2 regions of the Pseudoalteromonas sp. SG41-2 genome follow, and region 1 is predicted to be linked to the other one. Evidence: riboswitches for the same ligand, from Rfam matches in the RefSeq annotation. Region 1 holds a riboswitch; the other holds the start of a gene.
What was found. A riboswitch is a leader RNA that binds a small molecule or an ion and turns the genes downstream of it on or off. The one in region 1 is predicted to bind lysine.
Positions count from the first base shown of each region.

Region 2: linked by a shared signal. The riboswitch ahead of dapA (4-hydroxy-tetrahydrodipicolinate synthase) and the one ahead of lysC (lysine-sensitive aspartokinase 3) in region 1 are both predicted to bind lysine.

Region 1 covers NZ_JACJFK010000029.1:44,917-61,499, forward strand. Annotated here, with positions in the region: gene H5186_RS19130 (efflux RND transporter permease subunit) at 1-2,180, opposite strand, end outside; gene H5186_RS19135 (efflux RND transporter periplasmic adaptor subunit) at 2,184-3,356, opposite strand; gene H5186_RS19140 (YkgJ family cysteine cluster protein) at 3,483-3,746, shown strand; gene H5186_RS19145 (TonB-dependent siderophore receptor) at 3,791-5,647, opposite strand; gene H5186_RS19150 (peptide-methionine (S)-S-oxide reductase) at 5,851-6,363, shown strand; gene H5186_RS19155 (SMI1/KNR4 family protein) at 6,441-6,821, shown strand; gene H5186_RS19160 (DUF4136 domain-containing protein) at 6,877-7,422, opposite strand; gene H5186_RS19165 (ATPase) at 7,592-10,369, opposite strand; gene H5186_RS19170 (condensin complex protein MksE) at 10,369-10,914, opposite strand; gene H5186_RS19175 (hypothetical protein) at 10,920-12,200, opposite strand; gene nhaD (sodium:proton antiporter NhaD) at 12,379-13,626, shown strand; lysine riboswitch at 13,741-13,912, shown strand; gene lysC (lysine-sensitive aspartokinase 3) at 13,990-15,393, shown strand; gene H5186_RS19190 (4'-phosphopantetheinyl transferase superfamily protein) at 15,370-16,113, opposite strand; gene H5186_RS19195 (sodium-dependent transporter) at 16,267-16,583, shown strand, end outside.
Region 2 covers NZ_JACJFK010000010.1:104,200-120,782, reverse strand. Annotated here, with positions in the region: gene H5186_RS10040 (cysteine desulfurase-like protein) at 1-494, opposite strand, end outside; gene H5186_RS10035 (2OG-Fe dioxygenase family protein) at 504-1,136, opposite strand; gene H5186_RS10030 (leucine-rich repeat domain-containing protein) at 1,516-7,038, opposite strand; gene acnB (bifunctional aconitate hydratase 2/2-methylisocitrate dehydratase) at 7,534-10,131, opposite strand; gene H5186_RS10020 (OmpA family protein) at 10,408-11,472, opposite strand; gene H5186_RS10015 (YdiU family protein) at 11,936-13,351, opposite strand; gene H5186_RS10010 (DNA-3-methyladenine glycosylase I) at 13,360-14,061, opposite strand; lysine riboswitch at 14,252-14,445, shown strand; gene dapA (4-hydroxy-tetrahydrodipicolinate synthase) at 14,578-15,462, shown strand; gene H5186_RS10000 (2,3,4,5-tetrahydropyridine-2,6-dicarboxylate N-succinyltransferase) at 15,478-16,218, shown strand; gene H5186_RS09995 (PLP-dependent decarboxylase) at 16,218-16,583, shown strand, end outside.

The sequences.
Region 1 (16,583 bases):
GCCAGTGGTTTTAAGTCAAGCTGTACTTCATCTGTAGCGCTTTGCATTGAGTCATTTACATCACCCACACCTTCCATGGTGTTGAGTTTTTCTTTAAGTTTTGCTGCTACTTCTTTTAATTGTTTGGCATCCTTTCCTTCTAGGCGGAAGCTCACATCACCGTCGTCTCGACCACCATTCATAATACTGTCTTGAATGGTTAGTGTTTTCACGCCAGGTAAAGGAGGCATTTGTTCACGCCATAGTGCGCTCAATGCAAAGGTATCGATAGGGCGTAACTCAGGATCAATTAATACTGCCATAATACTGGCATCGGTACGTCCACGTAAGCTAACTGAAAGATCGCGTACCATGGCTGTGCCATATTGCTCTTTAAGTTGTTTATCAACATTGATAATAACTTGCTCTATTTTTTGCGCAGTTTCTAGGGTTGCTTGTTCAGACGATGCTAAGTTCATTTCGACTGAAATACGTGGAAAGTCATGAGGAATTTTAGGGTTCGCTACAAACTTCACTAAACCACCGGCAAACATCCCTGCACTGACAATTAATACACAAATAAAACCAATAATTACGGTATAACGATAATGAATACAATGACCAATAAATGGCGTGTAATAGTTATCAACAAACCGTTTTAAACCGCCATCCATCACTTTACGGAGGCGATGTAATGGGTTTTTCGGATTTGGTTCTCGGTGTTTCATTGCTGCTATGTGGGCTGGTAAAATAAGTTTTGATTCAATCAGAGAGAAAATCAAACACAGAATAATAACCCCGCCAATGGCTTTTGAAAACGCAGCACCAGGGCCACTTGCTAAAGTTTGCGGTAAAAAAGCGGCGATGGTAGTTAAGACACCGAAGGTGGCAGGCATTGCGACGCGTTTAACACCACGTACTACGTTATCAAGAGAGTGGCCATGCTTTTCAATTTCAGCACTGGCTGATTCACCTACGACGATGGCGTCATCAACCACAATACCTAGCACTAATATAAAGGCAAATAGTGATGCTAAGTTGATGGTGACATCTAAAAAGCCCATCGGCATCATTAAAAACGCGCCTAGGAATGACACAGGTAAACCCATCATTACCCAAAATGCTAAGCGTAGGGGTAAAAATAGCGCAAGTACCACCATAACCAATAGACCACCCCACACCATGTTGTCGATCATCATGTCTAATCGACCCTCTAGGTAGTAGGTTAAATCGACAATCGGCGTGAGTTTAACACCCGCTGGAAGTTGACCTGCTTTATCATTAAGGTACTGCTTAAGAACTTTTGCAACTTTGGTAATATCTTGATCTTTTGAGGCATTTACTTCAAACGACAAGGAATTTTTACCATTGTATTTAGAGTATTGTAAGCCTTCTGCAAAGCCATCGTTAATGGTTGCTACATCGCCTAAATACACTTGTGCACCATCAGGTAGTAATATTAATGGCAGTTTGGCAAATTCATCACCTCGGTAAGCTTGTTTTTCAACCCGCATCGAAATATAGCCGTTTTCAGAGCGAATCTGACCTGCAGACATATTGGCTGAAAAAGCACGCACTGCATTCGCAATGTCTCTAAAAGTTAAACCATACTCACGAAGTTTATCAGGGCTAACTTCAATACCAATTTCATAATCAAGGCCACCATTAAATTCAACTAAGTTAATTTGTGGCAGTGCTTGCAGTTCGTCTTTGATATTGTTGCCAAGTTCTTTGAGCTGATAATTGCTCATGTCACCGTATAAGGCGAGGATCATTACTTCTTGCTCAAACTTATCATGGCGCACAATAGGACGCTCCATGTCTGCAGGGAAGGTGTTGATTGCATCAACCTGCATTTTTACTTCATCGAGCACTTCTTTAGTATCATATTTTTCTTCAATTTCGATCCACGCTTGAGAATAACCGCGGTTTGAATAAGTAATCTTCCGTTTAATACCCTCTAGGCCTTCGAGAGCTTCTTCTACCTTGATGGTGATGCCTTCTTCTACTTCTTGTGGGGCAGCACCTGGGTAGACAGCTTGGACGCTGATCCAGTTATTTTCAAATTGTGGGAACATTTGTTTGCGAATAGAAAACGCGGTTAAAATACCACCCACTAAAATAAAAATCATTAATAGGTTTGCTGCAACAGGGTTGCGAGCAAACCAGGCAATTAAGCCTTTTTCGCTATGGATGGTCATGCTCTATTCCTCTTTCAGTGCAAGTTGAGTTGCAGCTGCAGGTTTATCAGAGTCATTTAGCTTTACTTGCATGCCTTCGGTTGGGAAATCTAAAGCCGAGGTGATCAATTGCTCACCATCATTTAAGCCTTGTGAAGCGATGACCATGCCATTTTGCTCTCTAATAATATTAAGAGATTTGAACGAAAGAGTTAAATCATCATTCATTACCACTATTTTACCGTTTTTCACTAAGTGATGAGGAACGATAATCGCATTATCAAGCTCGCGGCCAGAAATGGTCGCATTGATATAAGAGCCAAAGCGCAGCGGTTGCTCACTGGCATAAGGTGTATTAACTTGCGCCACTAAATAGCTCATACGACTTTTTTGATCAATAACACCTTCGCTGCGGACAATTTTTGCCTGCCAAGTAGTTGGCTTACCAGCATAGTCTGCACTGAGTGTTACATTCGCGCCGATACCGCTATCGATTAGGTATTGTAATTCTTTATCTGCCACAGGAAGGCGAATTTCAGCCACTAAGGTTGAACTGAGAGCGCCAAATTGGCTTCCAGGATTAACTACGCTGCCTAAACTAATTGCACGTTCAGAAATAATCGCATCATAAGGCGCTTTTATGTATGTGCGCTCTAAATTACGTTTTGCGCGTTTTTCAGATGCCTGTGCTGCACGGTAACGCGCTAGTTTTTCGGCTAATTGTGGTTTGCGTAAATATAATTGAGATGGGATCATTTGATTTGAATCGTCTTTTATTCGATCCCACTCTGCCTGTGCTACATGAGCTTGCGCTCGCTCAATTTCTAGATCAGAGCTGGCTTGCGCCATGCCTGCTTGGGCTTCAATTAACGCAGCTTCATAATCATTTGGATCTATTCGTGCTAGAATATCGCCTTGTTTGACAAATCCACCTTGCACAAATTGCTCAGAGACAAATACCACTTGACCGCTTACTTGCGCAACCAGTGGGGTGTGATCTTTTGCTTTTACTACACCATACGATTTTACGTCTAGCGTAATTGCATCAAGGTGAACTGCGCTAACTGATACCAGAGGGCGTGTATCTTGTGCTGGCTTTTCTTCTGGCGGTTGTTTCATTGCTGAAAACGCAACCGCAAGACCTACACCGGCGACTAATACGGCAATAGGTAGAATTATTTGTTTTTTAGTAGCCACAGGGCTTTCCTCATAATTAGGTGACACAGCAATTATAATGAATAAAGTGTTTACAAGGCGTATTAAGATGTAACAAGTCATTACACAATTAACAAATTAGCGAAATAGATTACAAAAGGGGCAAAGATGAATACATCACCAATGGCGTGTCGACTCGGGTGTGGGGCTTGTTGTATCGCACCAAGTATTAGCTCACCGATTCCGGGGATGCCTAATGGCAAAAAAGCAGGAGAGCGCTGCATTCAGTTAGATAACAACAATTTATGTAAGTTATTTGGTGATGAAAGGCGGCCAAAAGTATGCAGTGATTTTAGTGCGACGATTGATGTGTGTGGAACAACGAATGCGCAAGCGCTGCAATTAATTACCGAGCTTGAACAAATGACATAAAAAAACCGCATCTTAAAAATGCGGTTTTTATACATATTTTTTATTTACCAGCTATAAGTTGCAGTTAGTGTGTATTGCTCACCGCGCCCAGGTGTGCCTGGAATTTCCTCAAACGATTCATCCCAAAGGTTATCTGCTGCTAAAGTAATAAAGAAGTTTTGCAGTATCGGTGGCGTTACTTTTAACGTCAGCTGAGTAAACAAGGCTTCATCATCAGAGCGTCGCAGCGCATTTTTATGCTGTTTACGCCATTCATTATCAATCCGAAACTCTAATATATCCGTCGGGCTCCATACAGCACCAAGAGTTAAACGGTGATCAGGGAAGTTTAAGGCATAAAAGCTTGCATCGACATCTGGCGAGCCATAGGTTTCTGATTTATGGAGGTAGGTGTAACTGGCTATAATTTCAGTATTTTCAAATTGCTTAGTGGCTAAAAATTCAAGGCCAGCGGTATCAATATCAACCGGTTCGGCAAAACGCGCTGAGGTTGAATCAAAGCTAAATGTCCAGTCAGTTAAGTTATTATCTTGGCGGTAAAAAATAGCCGAATTAAGCTGCCAACTTTGTTGTTCTAGTAATAAACCCAGTTCTAAGTTTTTGGTGGTTTCACGCTCAAGGTTATAATTACTTCTAAACAATCCACCAGAGTCATTGCCACCAATAGCAGTATAACCTGCAACTTGACTGGCCTCAGCGTAGGATAAATAAAATGTCCGCTCAGTGGCGTTACTATTAATTGTATTGAATGTGATATCACCTATCAGCGATAATTGTGAGTCATCGCGGTTGGTATCATCGAAGGCTGCGCCTAAACGCACTGTTAGCTGCTGATTGTTCTCAAGAGCCATAGTGTATTCTGGCAATACACTGATTTTATAATAGTTACGCGAAGTAAAGTTATTCTCAAGCGTGGTTGATTCAATGGAATCTTCAATAAATTGTGCTGAGTAGTTTAGTGAGAACACATCGTTTTGAGCATGTCGCCCGGAGATGGCGAATGATTTAACTTCTGTTTCGTGAAAAGCTTCAAACGCGCTTGGGTTTTCACGAGAGTAAATATAATGGTCGTTATTTTTTCGATAATAAGCTGATACTTCAAACTCACTGTTTGTTGCATAACTTTGTTTATGGTTAAGCATTAACAGTTGCGTTTCTAAGTCTTCTGTTTCATTCACGCCAAATGGGGTATAGAGGTTCGGCCAGCCAAAAAATTTCTCTTGTGAGCCAAAAAATAAATCAGTTTGTGAATCTGCACTCGTTAATTGCACACGAGCAGTAGCGCGATTAAAATCATGATCGCCAAAATCAATAGAGCCATCGCTTTGTGAATGAGAATATTCACCTTCAAAACCTAGGCGCCAATCGGCGATTGTATCTAAAGGGATACTTTTACCAGCATGAACACTCTGTAAATTAAAGTCGTTAGTGCCGACTCCTACAGATACACTGCCACCAGTGGTAATTGGCTTCCAACCAAACGACACAGTACCTACTGAGCTATTTACACCGTAAAGTGCATTATCAGCACCGGTCAATACACTTGCGCCAGTGAGCATTTGCGGTGCAATAGGAATTTCTGCAAAATAATGGCCTGATTGCGGATCGAGTAAAGTTGCACTGCCGACTCTAAAACCGGTGTTTTCAAAGATACCGCCACGAATAGTAACATCAGCTTGTGCTTCTGCCATGTTACGCGATTGCAAATCAACACGAGGGTCATACTCTAAATTTGATATAGGTGAGTCAAAGGTACCTACTGGTAACGTATTTGCTGTAGGGGATGCCTCGATTGTTATTTGCTCAATGGTTGTCGATTCTTCAGAGTCATCTGCCGCATAAGCAACACTGGATATGCTGGCAAGTACTGCGGGTATAATAAGGTGCGAGGTACGGTTCATGTTGTTTTTCTCATATTCTTTATGTGCGATTGCGCTAAAAATTAAAGTCGTAACACTTTTTTATAGCGTGATAAAATAGCAAAATTAAACAGTCACGATTTTTGGCGCTATTGTACATTAATTCGAAAAAACTGCATTTGATGATCATTCTTAAAATGAAAGCATTACACTGTCTTTGCTTGTTAAATATATTAGGTCCCTCTATGAATGAAAAACAACCAGCTAACTTTTATGCTCGCCAGCAAACTATTTATTTTGCGGGAGGGTGTTTGTGGGGCGTGCAAGAGTTTATGAAGCACTTACCCGGAGTAGTTATTACAGAAGCAGGGCGGGCTAATGGTACAAGTGATAATACACAAAGTGAGTACGATGGTTATGCAGAGTGTGTCAAAGTCATTTTTGATACTGATGCTGTCACGGTTAATAAACTAATTGATTATTTCTTTGAAATTATTGACCCATACAGTATTAATAAGCAAGGTGATGATGTGGGTGAAAAATACCGCACGGCTATTTATAGTGAAGAGCAAAGTCACTTAACGTTAGCAAGCGATTATATCAGCCAACGAGATGATGCCGACAAAATAGCTGTACAGGTTAAACCGCTAACAAATTATGTCCCCAGTGATGCTGAGCACCAAGACCGACTAACTAATCATCCAGATGATTACTGCCATATACCGCTAGATTTACTGCATAAATATAAGGCGGATTAGCATTTACTAATTTAATAAACCTGCATAGTTTAACTTTCATAAAAAATGCTATGTATAATTAATTATAAGAAGGACTTATGAATCTAGTAGAAATGTTGAAAGATCATTCTAGTGTAGTTGGCCAAGGCCAAGCAAGAAAAAAAGTTTATGAGCTAGAAGCAAGATTAAATATTGATTTACCAAAAGATTTTTTTGATTATCTGGTAAACTTAAATTATGCAGAAATATTTGATGAGCCTATTTATGGGATTAACCCTGAGATAAAACGTTTAGATATTTACGAACAAAATAAGCACACTGAACATTTTAGATATGGGTTTCTTATGGTCTTTTCAAACGATATAGATGGTACTATTTATATTAGACCCGATACAAGCAATGTATACAATGCTAGCTTTACTAGTCCTATAGCCAATTCGTTCACAGAATTTGTGGCGAATGTGCTAAAAGAGGCATAAGACTTACAAAAAAGCTCACTAAATAGTGAGCTTTTTTGAATGCTAATTTAAAGTGTTATTTTAGTTTTTCTGGTGGAAAACCACTTAAAATTGTTGCAACGGCTTCTTGCACTGCTTTGTTACGCTCTTCAGGTGTTTGTTTCTTCTGAAGGCGACCTTCACGAGCACCACGCCAAACAAGCTGGTTAGAGGCACGGTCAACAACATCAATCACTAAAGTGCCCACATCATATTCATGGGTTGTTGTTTGCGTGTTATAACCCATGCCCCAGTAGTTCCAACGTGCACCGTAACCTACATTAAATGTATCAACGTCAACTTTAGTATCAACAGAGGCATGATAGTTAATTAACACATCTGCTGATGCTTCATCGGCAGGTGTCATACCGTTTGCTTGTAATTGTGCATTTACCGCTTCACGCACACGTTTTTCCATCAATGGGCTGATTTGATAGTTACCAGCGTCAGCCAAGGTTGCTTGTGGAAACCAAGCAAACGTTTTGTAGTTACCAAAGTCCACAGATTTGTCGTAGTCAATATCAGGCGTTTTTGCACACGCTGCTAGTAGTAATACAGCAGCTGCAATTAGTATATTTTTCATGGAGTTTGCTCCTTGGCAAATTTAATTACTATTCGTTTGATAACATAACATAGAATTAATTCAAGGAAATGTTATTTTTTACCTGTAATTTGTGTACAAAGTAGATGTTGATCAGTCTAGTCGTCCTTGACTGAATGATGCATTAATTTACACAAACGTGGCTATTGTCTTATTCATGCTCTACTTCTATCCAATCCTTTTCATCTACCCAGTTCTGGGCGCCGTCTTTAACGGAGCGAATTGGCACAATATAATCACAGCTAATTTGTGGTTTCACCGAGGCAAATATTGGCACAAAGCCAAAGCTGAGTGCGGTTTCTATAATTGCTTTTTGATTTTGCGGATCGATATCGGCCGCTTCATCAATATAAATCGGGATGCGGTATAAGTTTTGCTCTTGGTCGCTTAATAAGTAGCGGATAAACAACATACCGCATAATAATTTTATGGTGATACGCGTACCGTTTGAGCCAGCCGAATCAATTTTTTCAAAATGCTCGGTTTCGCCTGCACGGTTTACTACTTCAAAGCGAATATCAAATAAGTCAGTAAGGGTTAAACCGGCTTTATCAGAGGCAAGTTTAATTAAGTGATCTTTTGCTTCGTTGACAGCACTTTCACTGTAGGGTTCTTGGCTGAGTAAATCCAGCGTATCACCTTGTTCAAACTGATTTGAGGTACTGATAATGGTATCAATACTATCAACCAACATTTTGCGTGGTATCACGTTAATTTTAAATGCTTGTAAGTTTGAAATACGATGCTGACTAATGCCTTTATTGAAGCTGTTCATTTCACGGCGCAGTCTGTCTAAATCTTCACGCAGTCCCTTAATCGTCGCGGCTACTTCTGTGAGTGCAACCCGGGCTTGGCGTTCAACCGCATCACGTTCGTTATCAATATTATGGAACGCGCCAATCAATTTCTGGTATTTACTAAACTCGTCATTTTCGTTATCAAATTTGGTAATACCGGCATTGTAAATATGCAAATAGGTATTACGAACGTTGATATCAAAATTACGCAGCTCTTGGCAATCTTTATTAAAGTGATGAACTAAGTCACTGAGATTATCAAAGTCAATTTGCACATCAATCATATACGGGGTGACTTTACCGCTATATAAATCCAGCGTGTGGTCAATTCGTTCAGATTTCACTTGGCGTAGGCGCTCGGCTTGGCGTGAAATTAAATCTTTTTTCGATTTAATAATCGAGCGTCGATCACTAATTGAACCGCTGTTATTTTGAATATCTTGTAAGTAGCTATCAACTTGCTCGCGTTCAGCCAATAATTGCTCTTTTAAGAGTGTTTGTGCATCAATAGATTGCAGCATAACCTGGAATTGTTCAAAGCGTTTAAGTGCGCTTTCTGCTGCCATGAGTTCATCGTATAAGGCATCTTTTTCTTTTTGTTTGTCGGCCACATTGGCGGCCACATCACGCTGTTGCTTAAATTCATTGAGTGACTGTTCTAGGGCGCTGAGTTGCGCAGTAAGTTGCTCTTTATTTTCACCGCTTTGCATCTGCACCGGTGAGAGTTTTTTCAGCTTGATGGTCGCGCCTGGCAGGGTAAGCACGCCGCCTTTCACGTTATCTGATAATTGCTCTAAAAATGCACCAAAGGCATCTTCATCAGTGATATCTATATCACCATTACTGGTGGTGGCAAATGACAGAATGTCAGGGTTTAGAATACGCGAGATCTCTTCAACTTCTTTAAGTGATAAATCCTCGCGCATACGGGTAAATAAATTAAACTCAAGATTTTTAAGCTGTAGCTTTAAGCTTTTGATCTGCTTTTGTGTTTCACTAATACGGTAATCAAGAGTATGCAGGCTTTGCCCTTGTGCACTGTTGATAGAATGCGATAGTGACTCGTAATCTTGCTTTAATTGACCAAGGCTTACTTTTAAGGTTGCCATGTTAACCAATTCAAATTCAGATTTTAGAGCACCAAAGTCTAAAAACCATTGCTCTATTTGTGTTTGCCTGCGTTCAATATCGCGCGATTGTTGTACATAAAGTTGTTGTTTTTGTTCAAACTCGTGCTTTTCGTGTTCAATGTCTTCAAGGGCAACATTAAGCTCGCTCAATTGCGCCTCTTGGTAGCTATCAAAATCGATTAATGCTTGGTCAATTTTGGGGGCGTATGCGGCTAATTTACCTTTGAGTACGGTTTGGTTTTCAAGCATTGATTCAAGGGCGCAGATAGGCTCTTGCATCGACTCGAGTGCTTTTAGCTCACGTTTTGCGCGGTTTACTTTATCAAAGGAGCGACGCCATACTTCATAAAAATCGACCTTTGAGTTTGACATGTGGCGTTCAAATACGCGTAACATAAAGCGCTTTACGTCGGCAGCGCCTAATTTATGCAGGTTCAAAATACGGCGGAAAATTTCTTTATAAATTGCCGAATCTTGCACGTTGTTAAGCGGGATCATCTTTAAGTTAATGTCGCCATCAAATGGCGTGGCACCACCCGTTAATAGTGCGTTGAGCTCTTGCGCTTTAAGCTCAATAGGGTTAAAGCCTTGCTCTTTTAAATGATTAAACAGTTTAGTGAACTTAATGATGGTTTTACCTTGAGTATACTGCTCAAGATCAAGCTTGCCTTGGTAACAAAAAAACTGATGTGCGTAACCGGCAATTTTACCAAGCCCAGCTACACCAATCACCACCGGGCCATGGGGTAGGTCGGCTTCGAGTAAAATATAGGATTGATCTGACGAAAAATAAAATTTACGGGTTTCGTCTAAATCATGACCGTCCCATTCTGTTAGGCGTAAATCATTAATAAGCGGAAATTGCAGAGCATTGATCACCGAGCTTTTACCGGTGTTATTTGGTGCACAAATTGAGCTGCTTTTATCAAGCGGGATCACACATTTGGCATAACCGGCGGTGTTTAATAATGCCAGCTTACTGAGGCCGTATAGGTTTTTCATTATTCGTCCTCTCCAATATAGGTTTCTTCGTTTACTTCCATTAAGGCATCAATATAACGGTAGATAGGTGCTTGCAGCATAAAGCCGCCTTCTACTTCACGGGCAAGGCCAAGTCGAATCATGCGTAAGTACACGTCTTTACGTAGGTCTGATCCTGAAAAAATTTCGAGTTGATCAAATAAGTGCTTGTTCATTTGCACTAAAGTTTGCATCAGTTCTAAATCATTCACTTCATCAAATAAGGCACGCATTGGGTCTTTACCTGAGTTTGCATAGTGCTCAATTAAGATATAAATGGTTAAGGCAATCGCGCGGGAAATTTTCCCCATATTGGGTGTACTTTCATCACTGGCAAAGTAATAAAAACCACGGCTGTCATGTTGTAAATCGTGGCCAAGGGCGCTGAATAATGCGCGGTAATGATCAATTTGTTGATCAAGCTCTTGCCACATTACGGTGTCTTGTTCGCTAATGTGATAGCCGGTGACTAATTTTTTATTAATTGCTTGTAGATGACTAAGTTCATCTAAATTTATCTGTGTCATAACGGTTACTCATCCACTGTTGGTGTTTGCTGAGAGTCAACAGGCTTAGAATTAAAAGGGAAAAGAGAAAAATGTTGCCCGGCAATTTTCACGCGCATTTTTTCATCACTTTGATTGATTTCAATATCGCTGTCACTTACCAGCTTTTGATATAAAAACAGCATTTCGTCGGCTTCAAGGTCTGGGTAGCTTTTCTCTAAAAAGGTCAATAATGGTTGTGGCTTTTTACGTTTAGCATTGAAGCGTTTTTTAAAGTTTGCTTTAACATTATTGTAATCTGGAATATTGGGCGTAACAAAAGCAGGCACATCTTGTTGATCAGGAAGTTCGTATTCACTGTGTTCAAACTCAACAAGTGCAGCCATATAAGCGACCATATGGCGCTGTTGCCCCAATGAGAACCGCTGCGTGTCAGAGACAAAATGTGGTTGTACGGCGCTGAGCATATTATCAACGCCATTTTTACGTACTAAACCAAGTACTTTAGCTGCTTGACGAGTGATCATATTATTACGGCGCAACTCTTCACGCAGTGGCATTAGCATATCGGCACTTTTACGCAGGCTTTCGCGACCAACTAAATGCATTTCTAAAATTCGGGTACGTAATCGTTCAAGCATGCGTTTATCTTGATAAGCTTTACCGCTGCGTTCAATATATTCGATTTGCGTACTGATTTGTGTTTCGATGGTATTAAAACAAGCATGAAAATCGCCACGAATATCGACCATTTCAAGCATTGGTTCAATGTATTCATCGAACGCTTCAATCACCGCTTGATAACGCTTTTGTAATGATTGCAACGCATTATTAGCTTTTGCTTGTTCAACAATATTTAAAATGGCATTTTCGTTGTGGGCAAATAGTTTCATTATTTTACGCACCCGATCATCCATAATACGGCTAAAACGGCGCATCTCGTCGTAGTCTTCAATACTACCGGCATTGTCTAAACGGTTACCCAAACGGGCTAAATCTTCAACCAGCACGCTAATTTCTTGCGCCAAGCCTAAATGTTCTTCCTGCAATAAAAAAGTGGCAAAATCTGCAATTGCACGGTTAATTTCAAGTTGTGACGATTTAGCCAAGGGAATAATAATATCTTGGTTTAAAAGGCGGTTGGTTTCTTTGTAAATGCGCTCATTTGACCACGTAGGTTGTTTTTGTTTGATCGCATTTTGCACGTCTTTTAGGCTGAAATCAGCCATTTTAAAACGTTTAAATAGCAGCTCTAACATTCCCCAGTGCTCTGTTAGGGTATTTAGCAACTTTTTAGCTGGGATCATAAAACTCCAAAAATCCTAATTTATCTTGTAAAGCCGGCTTGTTAGGCCTCAGCGATTAGTCGTAGAAAAGCAAATTGACAATAGTTTTACACATTCTTTGGTGCTAGACTGCGCGCCGTGTCGTCCTGCGGCTCATAACATACAATTTTTACATTTTTATAAAGGTTGTTCAAACACCATGGTAACTGCAATTATCCTAACCCTGATAACGCTAGCATTCGTGCTCATCGTTATAGAGGATATTATCCATGTAAACAAGGCCAAAACCACGCTTTTCTTTGGTACTTTATGCTGGATTATCTTATTTATCTCGCCGCTTCACGGGCAAAGCCCCGAAAACGTACAACATCAACTTGACCACAATATTTTAGAGATTGCCACACTCTGGTTGTTTTTAATGGCTGCAATGACCTTTGTAGCCTATTTGAACTCCAAAGGTTTTATCCAAAATATTGTGCATAAGATAATGCCCAGTGCTATTAGCGAACGCAAACTGATGTTTTTGATTGGCGGGTTCTCCTTCTTATTTTCGTCGATTTCAGACAATATCACAGCCACATTAATTTCCCTTGCGGTGGTGATGTCGTTAAAACTCGATCCGAAAAAGCTAATTAAATACGCTACGCTTATCATCTTTAGTGTGAACTCGGGCGGAGTGTCGTTAATTACCGGTGATGTTACTACCTTGATGATTTTCCTTGATGACAAAGTTACCATTGGTCACTTGCTATTGTTGGTTGTGCCTGCGTTATTTAGCGTGGCGCTATTGGCCATTATGCTGTCATTTGGACTCAACGGCCAAGTTGAGTTTACCAAACAAGAGGACCGTCGCATTGAGAAAACAGATATCACTATTGCAGTGATTTTCTTATCAACGATTGTCGGGACATTAACGTTAAGCGTGCTTTATCATGTGCCGCCTTTGTTAACTTTCTTATTTGGTTTGTCGTTGATGTTTTTAGTAGCGCAATTTTTAATGCGCAAAAAAGATGTGAATAAAAAAATCATCGATTATATTCGCGAAATAGAATACGACACCTTACTGTTCTTCGTTGGCGTATTATTACTTGTAGGCGCTCTGAAAGAAGTCGGTATGCTCAGTAAGTTCACTCATCTTTACGAGTTAATGCCAGCACAATACGCTAATTATTTAATGGGTATATTATCAGCTGCGGTTGACAACGTACCACTAACGGCTGCGTTACTTAAAGCTGAAATAGTGATGAGTCCACAACAATGGTTGTCGTTTACGTATGCAACTGGAGTGGGTGGGTCCATGCTTATTATTGGCTCGGCTGCCGGTATTATCGCTATGAGTAAAGTAAAAGCGCTTACCTTCATGAGTTATTTACGTATGTCGGTGTATTTATTAATCGCTTATACAATTGGTTATATGGGATCGTATTTAGCAGGTAGTTTTATTTAATTGCTTTTATTATTTAAAACAACTTGACAGCTAGACGTCTAAACGATAACTTTCAAAGCCCGCTTAATAGCGGGTTTTGTTATTTAATTGCTAATAATTTACGTAATTAATCTAACATTCAGAAGAGGTGCGGTACTTAGGTACTTAATGTTAGGCGACGTATGCCTGTAATCATTAAGGAGGGAAGTACTCGCCGAGGAAAGCAACTGGACGTCACAGTGGTTTTTCGGTTTATGGGGCTGAATCCTCAAAACTGTCACCAATTAGGTGGAGAGCTTCTGGCAGTGGACTTTTCTTATCGAGCACCCCCTTGCCAAGTTCTTCTTGTTTTATCGTGGTATGAATGCCACAAAAGGAGACGACATGAATACCCAATTAGCTGCAACTAACTTGCAACAGTCAGCACAAAATCAAAAATCAGACTACGTAGTCGCAAAGTTCGGTGGCACCAGTGTGGCTAACTTTGAAGCGATGAGCCGTTGCAGTGAAATTATTGTAGCCGATAACAACGTACGAGTAGTGGCCGTTAGTGCCAGCGCAGGAGTGACTAATCACCTTGTGACCTTATGTAAAAAAGATTTATCAGCAGAAGAGCGCAATGAGAATATTGCTGGCGTTATTGCTATTCAAGAAGCTATTTTAAATGAGCTGTCATTGGATGCTGATTTAGCTCATGGCTTTGATGAAACCATTAAAGCTTTTAAGTCACTTGCCAGTGAACCACTAAAATCAAAGCAACAACATGATGAGTTATTGAGCTTTGGTGAGCGTTTATCATCCTATTTATTTACTCAGGTACTGCGTTTAAATGGCTTAAATGCGGTGCGTTTTGATGTGCGACAGGTATTAAAAACCGACAGCCAGTTTTCTAAAGCAACCCCAGATGTAGCTGCAACAGCAATGGCCGCAAAAGAGCATTTAATTCCGTTATTAGCTGAACAGGTTATTGTAACTCAAGGCTTTATAGGCAGCGACGCACATGGTCAAACTACCACACTTGGTCGTGGTGGTTCAGATTACAGTGCGGCATTACTGGCCGAAGCCATAAACGCTAAAAGCGTGCACATTTGGACTGATGTAGTGGGCATTTTTAGCACCGATCCGCGCTTATGTGCTAAGGCTACGCCGATTGCGCGTTTAAGTTTTGATGAAGCGGCCGAAATGGCTACCTTTGGGGCGAAAGTATTACATCCGGCAACTATCTTACCTGCGAGCCGCAGCCATATTAGTGTGTTTGTTGGTTCTAGCCGTGAGCCTGAACGTGGTGGTACCTGGATCGAACGTGAGAAATCACAAATCCCCGGAATTCGTGCTGTCACGCAGCGTAAAAATCAAATATTGTTAACCTTAAAAAGCCCCGAAATGCTTTTGGCTAGTGGCTTTTTAGCTCACGTGTTTACAATTTTAAGTGAGTTTAATATCTCGGTTGATTTGGTAACTACCTCAGAGATAAGTGTTGCAATTACTTTAGATAATGCGCCAAATGCCTCGCGTCCTGAGCTTGATCAAGAATGCCTTGATAAGTTAGCGGAGTTTTGCCACGTGTCGGTTGAGAACAACTTAACCTTAGTGGCATTAATTGGTTCACAAATTCAATTACGTCAGCAAGAAATTAACTTAATGAATGTATTAAGCGATTTTAATATTCGCTTAATTTGTCATGGCGCAAGTAAACATAACCTGTGCTTTTTAGTGGAGCAGAGCGAGTCAGACTTTGTTGTGCAAGCGATCCACAGCCGTTTATTAGAAGTTCAAAACGCCGCGTAATTGGGCGGTAGAATTTACCACAGAGCACTGCCAGTCAGTGCTCTTGTCACTTACCACACTGATATCAAACTCATGATATTGACAACTCAGCGCTGTTAAATTTGCTCGCTCAAGTTCAGTAAATACATTGGGGCTGAGTAATTTTGCAATTGGTTGGCTGGTGGCTTTGGCAAGTGCTTCTTTTAAGGTCCATATTCTAAAAAATCGTTCTGCACTTTGCTGATCTTGCGTTATTAAATTTACCTCATCAAGATGATAAAAATGCTTAGCGAGCTTTGCAAATGGGCGCTTCAGGTTTATTTTTTCAATATCAAAACCAAATTCAATTCGTTCTACATTTAATGCAGCACCCACAAAACCATTAGAGTGGGATAAACAACTACGCAATACAGTGTCACTGTCAGTTATATGTAGCAGTAATTTACTGCTTTGCTGGTCAAATTCAGAGCTAATATGGTTATTTGCTAGATCACGAAATTGTGGCATCGTTTGTTTTACCAAATACTTAAGCAGTAGCCGAGTGGCTAAATATTCTTGCTTGGCTTTGTAACTTTTTCTACGGGTGATCACCGTCAGTTCAAATGGGCTTAATAGTGCGTTTAAATCGAATTCATCAACATTTAACTGCTGGGCATCAAATAATAAAATAGTTTTCGCATTGAACGGCTGCACGCTGTGTTTGGTGATAACGAGTTGCTGTTGAAAAAATAATGCAGGCATAAAATCCACAATTAAAGTGATAAAAGAACAAACATGTTTATATTTTGTGCGGTTGTGCGCTGGTTAATTAAGCCAAGGCAAATTTATTACTCTGTGAGAGTTAAATATGGTTTAATTCACAATAATGAAAAATAATAACAGATTTGTAGATGTATGGCACAATTGCGTGATGGTTTTCAAAGCCGCCTTGGCTTTGTTTTAGCAGCTTCTGGCGCTGCAGTTGGATTAGGTAATATTTGGGGATTTCCCACGCAAGCGGCAAATCATGGCGGCGGCGCGTTTTTACTAGTCTATTTTATAGTTATCTTTTTTTTAGCCTTGCCAGCTTTATACACTGAGTTGTACTTAGGTCATAAAGCGCAAGCTAATCCGGTTAAAGCACTTAGACAAGCATGGCAAGAGCAAGCACCGCAAGTAGGCGCTGCTGCTGGTTATTTAGGTTTAGCCGGTGCGATTGTGATGCTGAGCTT
Region 2 (16,583 bases), on a different contig from region 1:
ACTAATTTGGTTTTAGTACTCAGTAAGCTTGTAAAATGCGCTAAATCTAAGCTGCAATCAGCTTCGTTAATCAATACAGTATTAACCTTTGCGCCTTTATCTTCTGCAGCCTGCTGCCAAGAGGATACATTTGAGAAGTGATCTGCATTAGTCACGATAATCTCATCACCCGCTTGCCAATCACGAGAAATCGCACGGCTAAAGCTAAAAGTAAGGCTAGTCATATTCGCACCGAATACAATTTGATCGCGCGATGGGGAATTAAGTAAATCAGCAGCTGCTTGACGCGCATTGGCCATTAACTCAACGGTTTTATCGCTTGAAAAAAACGCGCCGCCTAAGTTAGAGTTGTAATAACCTAAGTAAGCTGACATTGCACTAAGCACTGATTGTGGTACTTGCGAACCACCCGGGCCATCTAAAAATATTGGCGATTTACCCGCAACTTGTTGCATAAGTGCCGGAAACTGACGACGAAGTTTAGTTAAATTCATTATCATTCCTTAAGCCGTTAGTACGAAACAATCTAGGTAACCGTCTTTACTTGCATCAATCTTATTCATCGGCGTGGCGTTGTGCCATACTTCACGGTCGTTGATTAATGCAAACATACCGTCTTTAATTTCCATTTTAAAACAAGGCTCAGCTTGCTTATTTTCATACACCAACAACTCACCACCTTCTAAGTTTTCGTGAGATACACCACAAATACAAACGTGATCAAAGCCATCTTGATGAATACCTTCTGGCGCAGGCGGCGTATCACTTTCAATAGCAAGCATACGAAATTGATGAATTTCAATATCACGCTGTTCGCTAATACCGGTAATGGCACGAAACTCATTGACGATACTTTTCATCCCTTCGCTTGCCAATAAACTCGGCTCTAAATTTTCGTAAGTGCGCTCAACATTACCTTGGAAAGTATTGATTGAATCATCTTGTACAAATGCTTTTGTGGCTTGTAAAACAAGTTCATCATTTTGCACTTTAATTACTGAATAGCGGCGTTTACGAAACGCACCGTCGGCATACGGGTTAGCCGGAAGATTAGCAAACGATGGCTTAACAGCCTCAATATGAGCTTGGTTTACAAAGCGAAGTTGTAATAGGTTCTGGTTGTTTAATGCTGTCATAAAATATCACCTAAAAAATAAGAGACTAACTCATAAATATTGAAGGGGATTTTAATGCAAGTAGAGAGGATTTTTTGCGTCTTTATTTAATAAAAGGAGTTTAAAAGTATAAAATTAAGATCCAAATGTGGGTTTTATTGAATTTTTAATTTAAAAATAAAAACGACCACGTGGCGTGGTCGTTTTATCAACTACAAAAAGTATTCAATAAACTTAAGGTGTTGTTTCTACAAACTCAACATTTACTTCGCACGACTCTGTGATTGGACCTACCTCATAATAGTCAGTTGAGTCCCAAGTACCATCACAGCCTGTTACGCTTACAACTTCATAACCACTATCAGTGGTATAAATTTATCCCGCGGCTTTCACCATCTGATTATAGAAAGTTAGATTCACTAACACTACCGTTGCCAGTAACGTTCACAGTAACACTGTAGTTTACTGAATACGAAATATTGTAATAACCTTGGTTATCACGTAAATCATCTAAATAACTAACAGTACCACTGCTTAGCGGATTATAATCAAAGTCCAACCTTGCTGATTTATCAGCAATAGCTTCTATTCCACTAATAGTCTCTAATGCATTCTGTCTAGAATAGACGTCTGTTAAATTGCTATTATTACTAAAATCTAGAGTCGTAATTGGAGAGTTATTCACCTGCAGCCAGTATAAAGACGTCATCTCACTTATATTTAGCTGTTCAAGCTGATAATTACCAAACAAATCCAGTGATAAAATTAGCTCAGGATTAGCAATTGACGATAAGTCACTAATACCTGATTGATATATTCCTAGTCTTGATAAATTAGTAAAAGACGAAAAATCAAAACTTGTATAATTAGCTCCACCTATCGTTAAACTTGATATGTGATAGACCTGTGACCATGGCACAAGTGATTGCTCAATACCTTCGATACTTAATGAAGTCAAGCTTTGTAAAGCTGAAAAATCTAGATTATTTATTGAGGTATACGAAATGCTAAGGCTTTCTAAATTAACGAGATTTGTTAGGTTAAGCACTGAAACCCCCATTTTACCAATATCAAGGCGAGTTAATTTCGTTAAATTGGTGACATCAAGCTCTGTTACCCCCGTTTGCCCCCATAAAAACGCATTTCTTAGCTCTGTTAAATGCCCAATATTGAGTTCAGTTAAGCTACCACTATTAATTGCTAAGTACTCTAACTGAGTGTTAAAGATTAGGTCTAGCTGATTTAACTCTATGCCTTGTAAGTCTAAATGCACTAATTGTGTTTGATTAGATAAATCAATCTGAGTCAATGGCATATCATGCAAAGTTAAATACTGCAGTGAGGTATATGCAGATAAGTCAATATCTGAAAGATTTTGTCCACTCAACTCTAGGCGAGTAATTAGACTAGAGTCGTAAAATTGAATAGATTCTATTTTTGTTTGCTGCTCAGAACCATAGTTATAACCATTAGAAAACTCTGTTAATTGCTCAAAAGCAGATAAATCAAGATGGGGACCCAAGTTTAAGTCTGAGAGTTCAAGAATCTGTAAATTAGGCAAGGCCTCTAGACCGGCTAAAGACGTAATCTCACCATAGTTGTTCCACAGGCAATTTAATTCAATCACACTCTCTAAGCTTGTTTCACCTGAATTATCAACACACATTGCAAGCGCAGGATCTGTAATATTCGCTTGGGTAGATAACGGAATAAGCTCTTTAAACGTTACATCAATTTGACAACTTTCTTTCACATAAGGGATTCTATAATCACTGCCATCTTCATAGCCGTCACAACCTGAAATACTATTAAGCTCATAACCTGAATTTGGCTCAATAGATGTCGACCAATTTGAGCCATGAGCAACATTACTATCATCTCCTACAGCTAATGAGCCATTACCATCACCATTAACTGTGATTGTATGCATAGGTAAATCAAACGATAAGTAAACTTTATCTTGCTCTAAGCAGCTATTACCTTTTAAGTACTTACAGAAAGTAACATTACGGCGGTTGTTATCAATTAATTCAATAACAGTATCTTGACCGTCGAGGGTTAACTCTAACTTTCCATCAACTAGCTCAACATATACAGGTTCAGTGTCGTCAATCTGGAAAATATAGTGTTGCTTATTTAGCACTTCATCATAGTAACCATAGGTAACAGCCCAGCGAGCAATACCATTACTATCATTTTGATAAAGGCTAAAAACTAAGTTATGTTCTTCGAAATGAGCGACATCTGTTGAAGGTGTGTAATCATGTATATATAAATGTGCTGTAGTGTCTCCACCATTTACGGCACCGCTAAGCGTCCGCTCTATAAAATAACGCTGACCATCAACAGCAACTAGGGTATATATAAACTCCCCATCAAGTGTGCATGTATCTAAAGAAACATCGCACCAATCAACTCTCTGATAGATGCCATCAACGTATTCAGAATATCGATCACGTTTTAAATGTCCACCTTCAAACCCTCCTTGAAAAGAGCTTGTGTCAAAAGTAAAGAAAACCTCTCCATCATCATAAACTTGTATTTCCCCCCAATGGGTGTCTAGGTCATGACCATCTCTAAACTGGTGACGACCAGCAAAGTTATCTGCACTAATTGGTTGTTCATTACGACGCACCATGATGCCTGAATCTGTATAATGCTCACCGTCAAAAATACCTTGAGTAACAAGCTGGTAACCAACATTTAAACCTTTAGTGATATAAAATGATTCAGTTCCGTTATCTTCAGGAAAGAAAAGCGCTATAGAGTTATCAACTATTTGCCAAGTGAAATTCTCTTCGGATAAGTCACTTATATTATGAGATACACCAGACCCATCAAGATTAAAATTTACTTTATTAACAGTCTTTTCCCCGACCAAGTCAACTGACCATTGTCCTGCGATATCATCGGTTGTAATAGCTAAACGTTGATCGAGTGATGTTTTACTCACTTCATAAGAAGTTGTGTATTCATCAACTAACACATCATCTTTATATTGTTCGATTACTCGATCTAACTCATACCAGTTAATTCCTTTCTCTGGTAATGGTTTTAATCTCAGGCTTGTAGCAATATCTTTAAAATTAACTTCAAGTGGAAAACCCTCTGGGTATTCTATATTTTGATATTCATTAAGAATAAACGCTTGCTGTGGGGTGATTTCAATCACACCTTGCTTATCCTCTTGCCAAGTAATATCAACTTTACCGTTGTAGGTTAAATAGCCGGTATTATCTTCATTAAGATCTACAGTATAAGCACTTGCATAATACAGATCTTGATTACCAATAATGAAGCTACCAACTGTTTGCTGTTGCTCTTTAAAGGTTGCTGTAATTTCACAATCAGTGTTACTTGCAAATGCAATGTAGTGATTACCTTCAATATAGCCATCGCAGCCTTCAATTACGTCTAAAACGAAACCGTCGTCAGGAATGATTTCAAACCCAACTTTTTGATACAAAAATGACGCTTGTGATGCGGGTGAAATTTCACCATTGCCACTTGAGTTAGCGCTAAGGGTAACTTTAGGGCGCTTTGGTAAGTAAGTAATTTGTGACGCAGCATTACACGTGCCACCATCTTGATAATGGCAAACTACAATGCTGCCGGTATCTGATGAAACAAGCTCAAGATGCCACGTTTCACCATTTCGGTCATAACTTAATACACCGTCATTAAAGGTTGCGCCGGTGTAAGTCTGCCCCTCTAATTCAACAACGTATATTACGTTACCGTTTTCGTCATATTCAGTATAAATTCTATCTGTTTGGCCATCTGCTGAATAAAACTCTGTGTAATTCTCTAATAGCTCTTCGGTGAATGCGCTGTAGGTTAAGTCTTTGCTGTATTCATAAACTAATATTGCACCGCTTTGAGACCTAATCTCACCATTTGGTAAATAGTAATTTAGAGTGCGCTTAATGTAATACAGGTTACCAACAATACTGATGAACTCATGAATCATTTCACTTTCAAGGTAGCAACTTGCACCAAAGCCTTCACATGACGTAACAATTTCATTGTTATAAATAAAACGCTTACGTGTAAACTGACCATCATTTAAATGCCCCTGCCAATCAGTGATGCCTAGGCCGATCATCATTGTGCCATCGCTAAAAATATTTAAATCATACGATTGAGATGTGCCGATAAAGCCATGCCAACGACCAATTAAATCATCATTCGTAGTCGATACCGCTTGTTTTTTGATTAATAGCCCCGTTAGGGTGTCACTCGGCTTATCAAAGCTCGTATCAAGACCAACTAATTGATAGCCGCCACTTAATGCTTTTGTAAACCAAAGCTCTAGCTGCCCTGTTTCGCCGCCGTCATCATAGTTAACAATTAAGCTATGGCTGTTTAGCTGCCAAGTAAACGCTTCGCTACTATCAACAACGCCTGTACCGTCAGCATAAAATTGCAGGGTTTCAGGTAGGTTGGGATCGTAGCTAGTATAAAAATCATTATCTTGTACATGAAGTGCCCACTCACCTACCAGCTGTTCAGCTAATAATGAAATGGTTTTATTTTTATATATTAGATTCGTCGTATATGTTTCATCATCTTCAGTCGTCATTGTAACTGAACCGCTGTTGCTATTAACAACCGTTCGCTCTGTTGAACGCGTCACTTCGATGGTTCTAAACACATCGTTTTCAGCCAATACAGTAAAGCTGAATCCAGTTAAAACTACAGACTCTGAACTTTCTGCATCTGAATTTTGATAAATCGTAACTTTTTCAGCAAAGTCTAATGTATAAACGCCTGCATTTTCAGCCCAAGAGATCGCACTACTGGTATTAGAGCTAAACTGCCCGCTTCCATCAGCCCTTAAGCTAAGGTGGAATGCTGTATTGGTATGATAACGAGGTGAGTTAATAATATAATTACCCTCGAGCGTACCTGTTGCGCCGGTTACGAGAGCATCATCTTCTTTAATTTCTTTTTTGGTTTTTTCGATGATTTCAGGATCTTTCTCTATCACTTCTTCTTCAAACTGCTTCGCGACTTGTTCATTCGCAACAAGCTCCAGCGTGCTATTAATACCTTCAGGTAATTGATAATCTGGATTATCAACAACAATCTTAATAAGTGTTGCTAGCTGAATCTTCTCATCCGCATCAACATTTAACAGTGCGCTATTAAGCTCTTCTTCACTCGCAGGCTCTGTACCATCACGTGTTAAAAGTGCAAATTCAGCAGTGGTAACATTAGTGATATTGACACTAAAATTATCATTACTATCAAGCGTATTATCCTCGCCCGCTTGTGCTAAAAGCTTTTCAACTGAACTTAGCTGCGATACAAACTCAACACCTGGGTTTAAGGCATCTAGTCCTTTCGCTTTTACTCTTACCAACTTTTTAGTTGATGACTCATCGATATTTAAAACCGCTGTATAACGACCACTATCATTTGCTTGAACCTGGAACGATTCACCACCAACAACAATTTCAAGTTCAGCATTTGCAATTGGCTCATCAGTAACAAGCCCTGTTATGGTTACATTGGATACTTTACGCTTGATGAGCACCGCTTGAGAGGATGATGCTGAAGCACCATCATTATCAGTAACCGTTACAGTAAAATTAACCGTAATGTCTTCACTGATATCGGGGGAAGTAAAGCTCACTTCAGCACTGGAAAGACCATCACTGATAAAGTCAAAGCTCGCATCGTGGCTCCAACTATATGACGAAATTTCACCATCAGTATCATTTGCTGTCGCTTTAAGAGTGAATGTTTCTTGTTCTATTTGTTCATCTGCAGCCGTTAGTGTAACTATTGGGCCTTGGTTAACTGGGTCAACAGGTTTTGGCGTTGTACTACCGCTATCATCACCTCCGCCTCCACAGCCAGTTAAAAATAGCGCACTGGCTAGTAAGCCTATGCGTAGCTTTATTTCAAAAAAACCCATTTTATTCCCCTTTTAAATGGATGCTATTGAGGGAGCTGTGTTTAAATCATTTCCCTTTAATAATTTAAAAAAGCCTTAGCTTAATGTGGCTTTAAAATTTTGTTTTCGGTTCTTATAACTTTTTATATTTATACTTTAAGAATTACACCTCAGAAGCCTCAAGCTCGAATCATCATTCTCAAGTTATTAAATCTCCCAATCCCCTGATTCTCATAGGCTAATTATTCTTTCGTACACTAAAGATATTGATGCTGCGTAATTTGATGTGGTAAATGAAATTGAAATTAGCTAAGGAGTTTACGATGGTGCCTTTCATTGCTGATTGATTATTTTAATAGCATGAAGGAAGTTATCGCCTTTTCCATGGCAACTAATAACATATGTTAATTTTTTATTGGTAAGATTCTAGACTAAGAAAACTTTTCGTCAAGTGAAAATGAACAAAGGCTTAACAAAAACCCACATATTGTGGGTTTTTTTGCAACAAGTAGACTTTTAAACAGCTTGTTGAATAATCACGTTGTCTGCTTTTTTAGTGTAAGCAGGCATGCGATGGAAGTTCAAGTAACGGTATGTATCTGATGCTGTTGCATTGATCTTCGCAGCATATTCTTGATACTCAGCAGATGTTGGTAACCTACCTAAAATTGCAGCGATTGCAGCAAGTTCAGATGAAGCTAAAAATACGTTTGCGCCATTACCTAAACGGTTCGGGAAATTACGTGTAGAGGTAGACACAACTGTTGCTTGATCTGCAACACGTGCTTGGTTACCCATACATAGTGAACAACCTGGAGTTTCGATACGTGCGCCAACACGACCAAAAATACCGTAATAACCTTCTTCTGTAAGTTGGTCTTTATCCATCTTAGTTGGTGGAGCAACCCAAAGCTGAGTCGGTAATTGACCTTTAAAGCCATCAAGCAACTTACCAGCAGCACGGAAGTGACCAATGTTAGTCATACAAGAGCCGATGAATACTTCATCAATTTTCTCGCCTGCAACATCAGAAAGAAGACGCGCATCATCTGGATCATTTGGTGCACAAAGAACTGGCTCTTTAATTTCGGCTAAATCGATATCAACTATATGAGCGTACTCAGCGTCTTTATCAGCTTCCATAAGTTCTGGGTTAGCTAACCACTCTTGCATTGCTGTAACACGACGTTCAATCGTACGTACATCACCGTAACCTTCAGAGATCATCCACTTCAGCATCACAATGTTTGATTCTAGGTATTCAGAAATAGATTCTTTAGATAACTTAACAGTACAACCTGCCGCCGAACGCTCTGCAGATGCATCAGATAATTCAAATGCTTGCTCAACAGTTAGGTGCTCAACGCCTTCAATTTCTAGTACACGACCAGAGAATTCGTTAATTTTTCCTTTTTTCTCAACGGTTAATAAGCCTTGCTTAATACCGTAGTAAGGGATTGCATGTACTAGGTCACGTAATGTGATACCAGGCTGCATTTCGCCTTTAAAACGGACTAAAATTGATTCAGGCATATCAAGTGGCATTACACCAGTTGCTGCTGCGAATGCTACTGCACCCGACCCAGCTGGGAATGAAATACCTAATGGGAAACGTGTATGTGAATCACCACCAGTACCGACGGTATCTGGTAATAACATGCGGTTTAACCATGAGTGGATAATACCGTCACCTGGGCGAAGTGAAACACCGCCACGGTTCATGATGAAATCAGGAAGCGTATGGTGAGTATTTACATCAATAGGTTTAGGGTAAGCTGATGTATGACAGAAAGACTGCATTGTTAAATCTGCAGAGAAACCTAAACAGGCTAAATCTTTAAGTTCATCACGCGTCATAGGACCGGTTGTATCTTGCGAACCAACAGTTGTCATTTTAGGCTCACAGTATTGACCTGGGCGAATACCAGCAACATTACATGCTTTACCAACCATTTTTTGCGCTAGTGTGAAGCCTTTATCAGAAACTTCTGTTGCTGTTGGTACTTTAAATACATCTGTTGCACCCAAGCCAAGAGATGTACGCGCTTTGTCAGTTAAACCACGACCAATGATTAGTGGGATACGACCACCAGCACGAACTTCATCTAAAATTACCTCAGATTTAAGTTCAAAAGTAGAAATAATTTCATCAGTACCGTGACGCTTAACAACACCTTCGTAAGGGAAGATATCGATTTGCTCACCCATGTTAAGTTCATCAACATTTAATTCGATTGGTAATGCGCCTGAATCTTCCATTGTGTTGAAGAAGATTGGCGCAATTTTATTACCTAAACATACACCGCCAACACGCTTGTTTGGTACAAACGGGATATCATCGCCCATAAACCAAAGTACAGAGTTAGTTGCTGACTTACGAGAAGAGCCAGTACCAACAACATCACCTACGTAGGCAAGTGGTAAGCCTTTCGTTTTTAGTTCTTCAAGTTGTGTAATTGGACCAACTTCACCAGCTTTATCAGGTGTAATACCGTCACGTTCAATTTTTAGCATTGCTAAAGCATGCAATGGAATATCAGGACGTGACCAGGCGTCTGGCGCTGGTGATAAATCATCAGTATTTGTTTCGCCTGTTACTTTGAATACCGTAACTGAGATTTTTTCAGCAACCGCAGGTTTATTGGTAAACCATTCTGCAGCAGCCCAAGATTCAATAATTTGCTTAGCGTATTCATTACCCGCTTTTGCTTTTTCTTCAACGTCATAAAATGCATCAAACATTAATAACGTATTTGCAAGACCTTTAACAACGATTGGCGCAAGCGCTTCTTCGTCAAGTAGCTCAATCATGGGGGCGATGTTGTAACCGCCAAGCATTGTGCCTAATAGTTCAGCTGCTTTTTCTTTTGAAATTAGTGGTGAAGTTGCCTCACCTTTAGCAACTGCGGCTAAAAAGCCAGCTTTGATGTAAGCTGCGTCATCCACACCTGGCGGCACGCGATTTACTAATAAGTCTAAAATAAACTCTTCTTCACCTGCAGGTGGTGTTTTAACTAGCTCGATAAGATCAGCCGTTTGCTGAGCATCCAATGGCGCTGGTACGATACCTAACGCGGCACGTTCTTCTACGTGTTTACGATAATCTTCTAGCACAATATTGCCCTCTTGGTGACGTGAAAGTATTCAGTAATACACATTCTCGCGAAAAATTACTCAATACTTATAGTATTCTGACGATTAATTATAAAGCTTTTAAATATAGATGAAAATCCGTGCAATCAAGCAAAATTCTATACTCATTATAAATACTGTGAATAACCAATTAGGAAAAAACCATTCACATGAATGTTAATTAACTGCGAATCATTGCTATTTTTTAGGCATAAAAAAACCCAGCATCTTGCTGGGTTTTTAATAAATCAAATGCTATTAACGCTTAACTTTCACGCGCTCAATTGACTTAAGGTGTGCTTCTACACGACGGTTTTCCGCGTGTGCAGCAGGTGTGTTGTCTGTATTTTTAAGACGCTCTTCGCCTAGACCAACAGTAGTAATACGATCTTCAGCAATGCCATCAGCAATTAGCTTAGCAGCAACTGCATCAGCACGCTTTTTCGATAACCACTTGTTATACTCAGCTTTACCAACAGCTGAAGAATGACCTTCAAGTAATACTGTTGTGTCTGTATGCTCTTTTAAGAAGCTAGCAACTTGGTCAATACCGCTGTCATATTTACCAGCAACTTTTGAGGCGTTGTTAGGGAATGTTACTAACAAGCTTTTAGTTACTTCACGGTCTTCATATAAAGTACAACCTGTACCATCAACAGCATCTGTCATTGGTGTGTTTGCACATTGGTCATCTGCATCAGGGATGTTATCACCATCGCTATCTACCGGGGCAACTGCTACAGGTACTACTGTAGCTGGAGCTGGAGCAGCTTTAACTGGCTCAGCAGCTGAACTTTGCTTGCCAAATAAATAGCTAAGACCAAGTTTAGCACCTACATCTGTGTAACCACGGTCAAGACCTTGATAAATAGATGTTTCAGCATTAAATGCGAAATTATCAGTGAAATAATGTTGGTAACCAGCACCTAGATTAGCAAAAGTTAGGTTTTCTGTAATATCGATTTTCTTAAGACCGAAAATACCATAGAAAGGACCGCCGTTGATGTGATAAAGACCATCAATACCTAAACGGTCGCCGTCCATGCTTGTTGCGTTCATGGCAGGATTTGCATTTGAAATGTCAAAATCCATATCAGCATATTCTAGACGTGCACTCCAGTAATCGTTAAAACGATAACCAATTTCTGCACCCCAACCAGTTGAATCATCAACGTTGGTACCTGCGCTTCCACGGACATTTTCCCATGAAGCATCGTAATAATCGCCAAAAGCACCGATAAAGAAACCTTCTTTTTCAGCAGCGAAACTTGAAGCGCTAGTTGCAGCTAGTGCTAAAGCAATAGTAAGTGATTTTAATTTCATTGTTTCCTTCCCATTTTCACAATTAAAATTGTAGCTAAGAGACCCTAGCTCAATAAGTTTAACCATAGAGTACCGTATCTTTAGTTAATCATTACTTAACGAAAATATTTAAATGCATATTTTGCAATTTAACTATTTATTAAAATAAAGCGCCCTACATTATAGTTCAGATAAAAAACTTTACCTAACTTGCACATCTATCGATTGTCAGCATTGTAGTTGCTATCACTGCAATTTCAGCCACAACGTTTCTAATATCTTTGGCTTTAATAATTTAAATGCTTAAGCTAATGAGTGCATTATATTGGTTAATTTTAAATCAACAAGTAGTTAAGCATATTTATTTCTTATAATTATTAATAAATAACAGCTTTTAACTAAAGATCTGGATGTATAAGTCACATCAATTCATTAATCGTCGCTCAATTTACGAACAATACGCCTAACAATCAGCACTGCGTTATTATGTTCCGCAGAATGTTTGGTAATTAGTATCCCCATCAACAGGCGGGGAGTACCAAAATGCAGGGCTTGCCAACAATTGGTAAGGCGACCTCAAGGCCGTTAAATATTCATCTAACATGCTGCTTTCACCAGTACTTTCATACTGCTGTATTATGCTTTCAACAATATGATTACGCGGGATCAAGCGTGGGTTGGCTTGGCGCATCAGCTGATAGCTTTGCGTATTTGTTCTGGCTAACCACTTAATAGACCAACCAGCCAAGTCACTCGGAATGGCAGTCTGACCTTGCAATGATTCTGTTAAGGAGTCAAAAGTATTGGTGTAATCAAGCTGATGGGTTTTCAGTAAAGTTAATAACTCGGATACTAATTCAGCATCGCCATCTTGATGACCATCAAAGCCCAACTTTTTCGCCCACATCTGTGTAAAGGCTTGATGAAACTGCTCAGCAAAACCATTTATTAATGGGCTTAATAGCTCAACAGCCAGCTCTTCGTCATCGCTAATTAAAGGAATTAAACTTTCAGCTAAACGTGCACAATTCCAATTAGCAATATTAGGTTGATTGCCAAAAGCATAGCGACCTTGGCGATCAATAGAACTAAATACAGTATCAAAATCAAACTGATTCATCATTGCACAAGGGCCATAATCGATGGTCTCACCACTGACGAGCGTATTATCAGTATTCATTACTCCATGAATAAAACCAACGCGCATCCAGCTAACAATCAGGCTAACTTGCTTTTCAATTACCGCACTTAAAAATGCCAAATAACGCGCAGAGCCCGTAGACTTTATCTCAGGATAATGACGCTCAATAGCTAAATCAGCTAAGGCTTTTAAACCAGTAACGTCACCTTGCGCAGCTAAATACTGAAACGAACCGACACGTATATGACTACTAGCAACGCGGGTAACAATGGCTCCTTGTTGTGGTGGTTGACGGTAAACTGTTTCACCACTGGCAACAACTGCCAAACAACGTGTCGTCGCTATGCCAAGCCCGTGCATTGCCTCACTCATTATATATTCACGTACCGCAGGACCGATTGCACAACGGCCATCACCTCCACGTGAAAATGGCGTAGCACCAGAACCTTTGAGTTGAATGTCCCAAAGCTGTTGCTGCTGATCAGTGACAGCCCCTAATAAATGTGCTCGCCCATCACCTAAACGCGGTGAAAAATGTCCAAATTGATGCCCTGAGTAACCTAATGCCACAGCAGCAACATCGCTGTTATTAAGATTACCAGAAAAAATTACCGCACGTTCTGATGTGACAACCTCAATATTAAGCTGCCTAGCTAACGTATCGTTCCACAGCAGTAAGTTTGGAGCAATAACAGCACTTGGCTGATCAGCCACAGCAAAATCATCAGCAATCTGGGTGTAACGAGCAACTAATTTCATAGTATTCCTTAAGCTTGGGTTGTTTGTATACCAACGCGATTATCGCCCACGCTGTATGCAACTAACAGACTGAGCTCTTGTAGGCTTAATCCGCTTTGTTGCTGCAATTCATTAAAAAAATGTTGAGCGCTGGCAAGTGACTTTTTAGTTTGTAAACCGCCATCAATTATTTTATGAGCACGGAGATAACTTTCTACATCACGCGATAATAAAAAAGTATCTTTCCCTAAGGTTCGCAATGCATAAGGGCCGGTGTTACCACCTAAACGCGCCCCATGCTTTTTTAAATACCCCCACAAACCAATAATATCGTCGCTCGGCCAATCTGCAATAAACTGACTAAAACTGCCATGTTCACTTGCCACTTCATGGATCATATACGCATTTTCTGGGATCGTTTGCACTTTTTTAAAGTTACGAACGATTCGCTCATCGGTGGCTTTTTGCTCAAGCATATCTGGCGGCATCATTAATAATTTAGCCACACTAAAATCCCAAAATACTTCCCGAAAACCTGGCCATTTATTGTTGATCACTGACCAATAAAAACCACTTTGAAAAATTTTGCGGGTAAACTCTTCAAGCCATGCATCATCAGGTAAAGCAGTTAATTGCTTTGCATTTTGAGGGGCAACAAGTAATTGCTGTAACATTACTTCGCTACCTTTTCGCTGTGCCGCTCGTTGATATATATCTTGAAATTTTTCCATTACTCACTACCACTGCTTGTTATTACGCTTACTGTAACGCTATTTACGTTGTAAAAAAATGTCAGGAGCACATTGCAGCTAAAAATAAACTTAAAAATATCCAGCCTTGACACCTAGACGGCTAAAATGCTTTAATCTTTCGCATTACCCCTATTAAAGGTTTGAGTTTTAAACGATAAAACTTACACCATGGGCTAGAAGAGGTGCGTTATTCAGGTAACGTATGTGAGGAGCACATACTCCAGTGATCATACGTGAGGGGAATTAACGCCGAGAAGTAACACTTTTTGTGAAGTTTTACTTCGGGCGACTGGGTTGAATCCCAGCGACTGTCACCAATAACAGCTTGGCTGTTAAAATATTTGGTGGAGAGCTTCTGGTCTTAGCGTAATAAGGCCATAGCGCCCTATTATATTAAGCCCATTCGCTCTTCGAATTATTAGTTCGAACGACGTTAATGTGGCTCCAATCATAAAAGCTTATTAACTCCTCGAATCACTTATAAGTTCGTGAGAGATGATCAATAACTTCAATTTAAATGACTACCCTTTGTGGACGGCACTCGTCACGCCATTTACTGACGCTGGTGAAGTCGACTATGCCACTCTTGATCAGTTAGTTGCACAGCAGCAAGTGGCTGACAATGGTATTTTATTACTTGGTAGCACCGGCGAAGGCCTCGCACTAACACTCAAAGAGCAACAAGCGATTGTTGAACACGTGTGCCAATTAACGCCAACAGTACCGCTGATGGTTGCAGTAGGCGGTATAAATCTAAAGCAACAACTTGCCTGGGTTGAATACTGTAATCAGTTACCCATTCATAGCTATTTACTGGGCACTCCCCTATACGCTAAGCCCGGCGTGGTAGGCCAAACACATTGGTTTGAAAGCTTACTTAATACCAGTAAACATCCTTGCATGCTTTATAACGTACCAGGGCGCAGTGCTGTTGATATTCCATCGGCCGTAATTAGCAACTTGAAAGACCATAAAAACTTGTGGGCACTCAAAGAAGCCAGTGGCGACATTGCTAAATTTGAAGGTTTTAGAAAAGTCGCACCTAATTTAGCTATTTTTAGCGGTGACGATGCACTGATGCCTTACTTTGCCCAGGCTGGCGCAAAAGGTTTAGTCTCTGTGGCTGCTAATGCATGGCCTGTGCAAACCCATGAGTTTGTAAAACGAAGTCTCAGCGGTCAACACCCCAATTTATTTGCCGACTGGTCACAAGCCATTCAAAGCTTGTTTGCTGTCGCAAACCCTATCCCCGTCAAAGTATTGATGCATTTACAAGGGCGAATTAACAGCCCGTACTTACGTCCACCTTTGACGCATCTTGAGTTAACGCAAACTGATTGTATTAACAACGCAAACAACACCATTTTATCTTGGCATTAAATACAGGTTTTTATAATGAGCTGGTTAGAACTACTAAATAATTTAGAATCGGGCGCTGTGCGCGCAGCAACACAAGACGACAACGGCCAATGGCATGCTAACGTTGCAGTAAAACAAGGTATTTTAGAAGCGTTTAAAAATGGCACTAATACCGAATTTCCAGGTGGCTTTGTTGATAAACACAATTTAGCACCACAAGGTTTTGCAGCCGATGCTGGAGTGCGTATGGTACCTGGTGGCTCAAGCGTTCGCCGTGGCGCACACGTTGCTAAGGGCACGATTATTATGCCACCAGCATATGTAAACATTGGTGCGTTTATCGACGAAGGCACGATGGTTGATAGCCACGCGTTAGTGGGGTCGTGTGCGCAAGTAGGTAAAAATGTACATTTAAGCGCTGCAGTACAACTAGGCGGTGTACTTGAACCTATTGGTGCAAGCCCGGTGGTGGTAGAAGACGATGCATTCATCGGTGCAGGTTGCGTGATTGTTGAAGGCGTAGTAGTGAAAAAAGGCGCGGTGCTCGCACCAGGTGTACGCTTATCAGCAACTATTCCTGTTTATGACTGTGTTAATGAGCGCCAGCTGGCTAAAGGCGAGCCTATTCCTGAATACGCGATTGTTATTCCAGGCTCTCGTCCAGCTTCTAATACTTGGGCCCGCGAGCAAGGATTAAGTATGTCGTGTGCATTAATTGTAAAATACCGTGATGAACAAAGTGATGCATCATTGCTGCTTGAAGAGGTTTTACGTTAATGAGCTTTTTGAGCACGCCAGTTAAAACCGCCATTGATGAGCTATCAACTACGCTTGATACACCATTTTTTATTTACGACCTTGATACATTAAACGCACACTTAACGCGATTAGTGGCGCAAACTGAGGTAAAACTGTGGTATGCCGTAAAAGCTAATCCATTATCTAAAGTCATTCAAAGCTTAGATAACGTGGGTTTTAACTTTGATGTAGCAAGTAAAGGCGAACTTGAGCAAGTTCTGGCACAAGGTATTAACAGCGAGCGCGTGCTCAATACAGGGCCTGCCAAAAGCCCAAAACAAATTAAACACTTTATTGCGCGCGGCGTACGTACCTTTGTTGCCGAAAGCCTTAATCAAGTACGC